2 regions of the Faecalibacterium faecis genome follow, and region 2 is predicted to be linked to the other one. Evidence: riboswitches for the same ligand, from Rfam matches in the RefSeq annotation. Region 2 holds a riboswitch; the other holds the start of a gene.
What was found. Region 2 has a riboswitch for thiamine pyrophosphate ahead of thiD (bifunctional hydroxymethylpyrimidine kinase/phosphomethylpyrimidine kinase). Riboswitches for the same ligand answer to the same signal wherever they lie in the genome.

Region 1: linked by a shared signal. The riboswitch ahead of thiW (energy coupling factor transporter S component ThiW) and the one ahead of thiD (bifunctional hydroxymethylpyrimidine kinase/phosphomethylpyrimidine kinase) in region 2 are both predicted to bind thiamine pyrophosphate.

Annotation. Positions count from the first base shown of each region.
Region 1 is NZ_JBBMEP010000004.1:20,549-23,948, forward strand. It holds gene WMO17_RS02800 (cobyric acid synthase) at 1-398, shown strand, start outside; gene WMO17_RS02805 (precorrin-8X methylmutase) at 395-1,069, shown strand; gene WMO17_RS02810 (hypothetical protein) at 1,232-1,468, opposite strand; TPP riboswitch at 1,634-1,741, shown strand; gene thiW (energy coupling factor transporter S component ThiW) at 2,033-2,548, shown strand; gene thiM (hydroxyethylthiazole kinase) at 2,564-3,385, shown strand; gene thiE (thiamine phosphate synthase) at 3,372-3,400, shown strand, end outside.
Region 2 is NZ_JBBMEP010000009.1:88,266-91,665, forward strand. It holds gene WMO17_RS06375 (thiaminase II/PqqC family protein) at 525-1,202, opposite strand; gene thiD (bifunctional hydroxymethylpyrimidine kinase/phosphomethylpyrimidine kinase) at 1,195-1,995, opposite strand; TPP riboswitch at 2,052-2,159, opposite strand; gene WMO17_RS06385 (LOG family protein) at 2,255-2,791, shown strand; gene WMO17_RS06390 (NAD(P)-dependent oxidoreductase) at 2,832-3,400, opposite strand, start outside.

The DNA.
Region 1 (3,400 bases), on a different contig from region 2:
TGTTCGGCACCGAAAAGCACCTGACCCAGACCGCAGCCTGTGTGACCACAGAACCCTTTGCAGGCGCAAAGCTGACGGGCTACGAGATCCACGCAGGCCGCACCGAGGTGTGGGGCAGTGCGTTCTGCATCCTTGCAGACGGCACGCCGGAGGGCTGTGTGCAGGACAGTGTATTCGGTACCTACCTGCACGGCCTGTTCGACACCGGCGAACTGACCGAAAAACTGACCGCATTTTTGTGCAAACGGAAGGGCATCGATCCGGCCGGGGCCGAGCTTATCCCCATGGAGCAGTACCGTCAGCAGCAGCTTGATCTGCTTGCCGATGGTGTGCGTGCGGCACTGGATATGCCCGCCATCTATGCCGCTATGGGAATGCAAAAAGGAGACAACACATGACACCGCAGCATCATCTGCCCGCCGACATTGAACGGACGAGCATCTCCATTATCACAAGGGAATTGGACGAGCTGGGCCTGACCCCGCCGCCGGAGACGGCTGCGGTGGTCAAGCGGGTCATCCACACCACCGCGGATTTCGACTATGCCAAAAATCTGCGCTTTACACCCGGCGCGGTGGAAGCCGCAGTCAAGGCCCTGCACGCGGGTGCTTTCATCGTTACCGACACCAATATGGCGCTGGCGGGCATCACAAAGCCGGGCCTGAAAAAACTGAACGGTGAAGCCATCTGCTACATGGCAGACCCCGCTGTGGCCGAAGCCGCAAAGCAGGCGGGCACCACCCGTGCCGTTGCCGCCATGCACCGCGCTGCCCGGGAGCACCCGGGGGCCATTCTGGCCATTGGCAATGCGCCCACGGCCCTTTTGACCATTGCGGAGGAAATGGAAGCCGGTCTGCGGCCTGCGCTGGTCATTGGCGTGCCGGTGGGGTTTGTGAATGTGGTGGAAAGCAAGGAAGTACTGTTTGCCGCCTGCGAGCGATACGGCGTGCCTGCCATCGCCGCCATGGGCCGCAAGGGCGGCAGCAATGTGGCTGCAGCCATCTGCAACGCCCTCATTTACTCTGCCACCGAAATGCTGGACCCCTCTGCCAGAGGGTGGAACGGATAAGGCGGAAACGGCATAACATCAAAAACCCGGAACCCTTTTTGAGCCGTTTTGGCCGAGAAAAGGTTCCGGGTTTTGTTCATGATTTTTTCAGAGAGCTATTTTGCAACAGCCCCATTTTCACGGAAAAGGTCCGAACCGAGCACGGCATCCACACTGCCGGCATCAGGCTGCGGGGAATGTCTTGTTCCACACTTCGATCACCTTGAACTTCGGGGTCCAGCCTTCGGGTTCAAAGCGGTCGCCCTTGGCAGCCATGGTGCCCTGCTCGGTGCACCACTGTGCGGCCTTGGCCATATCAGGGTCGGTCACATCCGCAAAGGCGGGTGCGCACACGCTCAGCACCATGCACAGCGCCACGAGGGCCGAAAGCAGCCTTTGGGTCAGGGTCGTCTGCTTCATACGGAATTCCTCCTTTTTGCTTACGGGGGGGGTATGCGTCCACCTTGAAAATACCATATTTCACCTTCTTTTGCAATAAAACCTGCGTGAAAAACGTTTTGCACCGTTGTGCGCGCCTTTGCCCCCTCTTGCAATTTGTGCGCAAAGGGTGTAAAATACAGTCACAATCAAATACAGGGGAGCTTGTAAAGCAGGCTGAGAGGAAGTGCCCAAACTTCGACCCTTTTACCTGATGCGGATAATGCCGCCGTAGGAAGTCAGAATGGATGATTTTTTGCAGGAGGCACCGCGGAAGGTGTCTCCTGTTTTTTTGTTGTGTACCTATTACCATTAAGGAGGATGCCTTGTACTTTTCTGCGGAAGTGCCGCAGCGGGCTGAGGGGGAGCGCCCTGAGCTTTGTGACCGTCAGCGATGGGAAGCCGTGTTCCGGCGTGAGAGGAGACCAGCAAGTCTCGACCGCTTCTTATAGTTCCTGCGCCGGGTCTGGCACCGGGTGCGGGCTGTTTGCGGAGGCGCTGTATGGTTTTTGCTGCTTCCGCAGGTTTGGAAAGGAGCCTTGCCTTATGAAAAAACTCTCTGTGAAAAAGCTGGCGCTGGCCGGCATGCTGTGCGCTCTGTGCGTGGTGGGCAGCGTATTCAGCTTCCCCATGTTCGGCAGCAAATGTGCACCCATCCAGCACATGGTCAATGTGACCTGCGCGGTGCTGCTTGGCCCGTGGTGGGGCGTGGGCGTGGCCTTTGTGGCCTCGCTGCTGCGCAATCTGCTGGGTCTGGGCAGCCTGATGGCCTTCCCCGGCAGCATGTTCGGCGCACTGCTGTGCGGCCTTGTGTACCATAAGACCAAAAACATCCTTGCCACCATGGTGGGCGAGGTGTTCGGCACCAGCATTCTGGGCGGCCTGTGCGCTTACCCGGTGGCCATCTTCCTCATGGGCAAGAGCGCCGGCGACATCGCGTTCTATGCCTACATCGTGCCGTTCCTCATCTCCACTGCAGTGGGTTCCATCATTGCGGGCGTGCTGGTGTACAGCCTGCAGCGCTCCGGCGCACTGCGCTCCATGCAGAACAGTCTTTCCTGACGGAGGGGCACCCGAATGTTCAAAACAGAATTCGAGAACCTGCGCCGCACCTGCCCGCTCATCCATAACATTACCAACTACGTCACCGTGAACGACTGCGCCAACATGGTGCTGGCCTGCGGTGCTTCGCCCATCATGGCCGACGATGCCGCCGAGGTGGAGGATATCACCACCATCTGCGGCGGTCTGAACATCAACATCGGCACCCTGAACAGCCGCACCATCACCAGCATGCTACTGGCGGGCAAAAAGGCAAACCAGCTGGGCCATCCTGTGGTGCTGGACCCGGTGGGTGCGGGTGCATCCCGCCTGCGCACCGACACGGCTTTCCGCCTGCTCAGGGACGTAAAGTTCACCGTGATCCGCGGCAACATCTCGGAGATCAAAACGCTGGCCTCCGGCGCGGGAACCACCAAGGGCGTGGATGCCGATGTGGCCGATAAAGTTACTGAGGCCAATCTGGATTCTGCCGTGGCCTTTGCCAAGGCCTTTGCAGCCCAGACGGGTGCCGTTATTGCCATTACCGGTGCCATCGACATCGTGGCGGATGCCGAAAAAGCCTACTGCATCCGCAACGGCAATGCTATGATGAGCAGCATCACCGGTACGGGCTGCCAGCTTTCGGCCCTGACGGCGGCGTTCGTCACCGCAAACCCCGGCCATCCGCTGGAAGCCGCTGCAGCTGCAGTGTGCGCCATGGGCCTTGCGGGCGAGACCGCCCACAAGCGCCTGACCCCGCTGGACGGCAACTCCACCTACCGCAATTATATCATCGATGCCATTTACAATATGACCCCGGATCAGCTGGAAGAAGGAGCAAACTATGAAGTGCGATAAGCAGAACATGCTTCT
Region 2 (3,400 bases):
GTTTAATATAGCCAAATTCAATACACTAAACCGTTGAAGCGGAGATAACGGCGAACCATGCCTGTACAGAGAGCCTGCGCAGCTGAGAAGCAGACCGGAAACAGTTCGTCAAGGAAAGTGTGACTTTGCGTTATATTTTCCCGAAATGGACCGCTGAGGGTGCAGGGAACTGCGGAGAACTTTCGCCGCACAGTATTCTGCAACGTAGGGCATACGTCAGTTGCCGGGGATGTGTTGGCATCCCGCCAAGTGCATGGGGTCATGTCCATGAAGTCATGGTGGCACCGCGGATAAAAGGCCAAATTTTATTCGTCCTTGACAGAAGAGAGTTCTTCTGTTAGGGGCGTTTTTCTTTTCCACTCCCTCGGCAGAAGAGCCGGGGAAGTTTTTGTTTTAGGGCTCCCTTGTTTCCGGCACTAAGGCTCATGCCTGCGGCTGCGGCCACGAAACCCTGAACAAAACAAATGCACCCGGTTGCTGCGGTTCTGCCCACAGGCCGGGTGCATTTTATATTTTAGGAAAAATTACAGGTCACTGCGCGGGGAAGCTGCCATGGCCCAGAAGTTCAGCTCGTGCGCCGAACAGGCATGGAAAATCTCGCGGCAGCGGGCAAGGCGCTCGTCGCTCAGGCCTTCGCAGACTTTTTCTGCAAACGCGGCCCAGTCGCGGCAGGCCGCCTCATAGCCCTTGTCAGCATAGTCCACCACCAGTGCACCATAAAGGGTATCCTGCACGGAAGGTTTTTCTTCCAGCAGTTTCTGGAAGATCCAGCCATAGCTCAGCATACAGGGCAGGCAGGCCATCATGCACTCGGCTGCGCCCTCGCCGTTTTTGGCGGCTTCGATCATAGAGTCCACATAGGCACGGTTCTCCGGCCGCAGCGGCAGGCTCTGGATGCCTTCATCGGTCAGTCCAAAGTGCTTGAGATAGTGCAGGCGGGCTGCATCCTCGCTCTCATTCACGAAGGAAAGCAGGGAATAGTAGGTGCGGATGGTCTGCATATCCTTTGCCTTGGTCATGCCCCAGGCAAACACCTTGGCATATTCCCGCAGGTAAAGACTGTCCTCCACGATGTAGCCCTTGAAGCAGGCTTCATCCAGTGTGCCATCCGCAAGGTGGGTCAGAAATTCTGAGTGCAGACATTTCTCCCACACAGGCAGACTTTCCTGCACCAGCTGCTGCACAAAGGTCTGCTCACTCACCCACAAACTCTCCCTTCAGTGCAAACATGTGGTTCATGGGGCCGGAGCCATGGCCCAGATCCAGCATGGCAGAAAGACAGCCGGAAATGTAGGCCTTTGCGCGCTCCACAGATGCATCCAGATCATAGCCCTTTGCCAGATTGGACGCAATGGCGCTGGATAGGGTGCAGCCGGTGCCGTGGGTATTGGGGTTTGCAATGCGCTTGCCGCGGAACCATTTGCCGCAGCCGTCCCGCCACAGAAGGTCGTCGGCATCGTTGATCTGGTGGCCACCCTTGCACAGCACGGCACAGTGGTATTTCTCGCTGATCAGCTTTGCAGCGGCCTCCATTCCGGCCGCATCGGTGATCTTCATGCCGGAAAGGATCTCAGTCTCCGGAATGTTGGGGGTGACCACCTCTGCCATGGGCAGCAGCTTTTCGGTCAGTGCCTGCACGGCATCGTCCCGCAGCAGCTTGGAGCCGGAGGTGGCAACCATCACCGGGTCCACCACGATATGCTTTGCGCCGTAGGTGTGCAGCTTTTCGGCGATCACACTGATCAGCTCTGCCGAGGATACCATGCCGATCTTGACGGCATCCGGGTAGATGTCGGTAAAAATGGCGTCGATCTCCTGTGCCAGAAATTCGGGCGTGGCTTCAAAAATGCCGGTCACACCTGTGGTGTTCTGGGCAGTCAGTGCGGTAATGGCGCTCATGGCGTACACGCCGTTTGCAGTCATGGTTTTGATATCGGCCTGGATGCCAGCACCGCCGCTGGAATCGCTGCCGGCAATCGTCAATGCAGTTTTCATGGTTACAACTTCCTTTGCAAAAAATGCGGAAATGCCCGCAAGGAGGCATCTCCGCACTTTGAAGCAGCAGTATCTCCCTACGTTGGCATTGTCCAAATCAGGTCACAGGTCTGGGCAAACAGCCCACTCTCAGCCTGCTTTTGCAGGCTCCCTTTTTCTGCGTTCAAGAATACCACAGTGCCGCTGCATTTGCAAGGGGATGGCCCTTTTCAATCGGCCCGCTGCGTGGTAAAATGGAAAAAACAAAGGGGGAAATACCATGAACATCACGGTCTATCTTGGAGCAAATGCGGGCAATGATCCTGCGCTGGCGGAAGCTGTCCGGGAACTGGGCAGCTGGATCGGTGCAAACGGGCACCGCCTTGTGTACGGCGGCTCCCGCAGCGGCCTGATGGGTCAGCTTGCCCAGAGCGCGCTGGACGCAGGCGGCACGGTGACCGGTGTGGAACCGCAGTTCTTTGTGCAGCAGGAGCTGCAGCACGATGGCCTGACCGAGCTGATCGTCACCAAGGACATGACCGAGCGCAAGACGAAGATGATCGAGCTGGGCGATGCCTTCATCGCATTCCCCGGCGGTACCGGCACGCTGGAAGAGATCGCAGAGGTAATGTCCAAGGTCTCGCTGGGCCAGTTGGACGCGCCCTGCATCCTGTATGATCTGAACGGCTACTACGACAGCCTGAAAGCACTGCTTGCCAAAATGATCGAGAAAGGCCTTTCCACGCCGCAGCGCCAGCAGGGCATCCGATTTGCGGCGAATCTGGAAGAGATCACAACAATTTTGAATAAAGCCTAAAAGGAAACGCTTCCCGGCCGGGAAGCGTTTCCTTTTTATATCATTCTCCCAGTGCAGTGCGGATATTTGCCAGCACCTTCTGGCTCAGCAGCACAAAAGCCTGCTTGGTGCGTCCGGCAGAAACATTCGCGCAATGCACATTCTCACGGGCAAAGAAGCCTTCACCCACCGGGCCGGCAGCGGCACGGGTGTCACAGAAGAAGTGGGTGCCCGGCAGAGCAAGCCACTGTTCCAGAGCAGCAGAGTCAAAGCCCGGGCCGATGGAGGTGTTGAACAGTACCTTGCCTGCGCCCAGCTGTGCAAATTCGTCCTTGCCCAGCAGAAGGACATTTTTGTTCAGGCAGGTGAACACCACCTCGCTCTCGGTCAGCAGCTGTGCCAGCGGCTTATAGGCCATGCCCACAGCTTCGGCATCCGGCTTGCGGGTGCGGCTGTAATAGGCAATGTCGGCGCCCATGAACTGCAGCGCGTCGGCGATCATTTTGCCGGACACACCCAGCCCGATGATGCCTGCCTTCAGCCCGGTGATCTCCACCGGCTCGTCCCGCAGCATGGGCATCCCAAAACCGTGCAGGATGCCGGTGAGCTCATGCAGGACGTACTCCACAA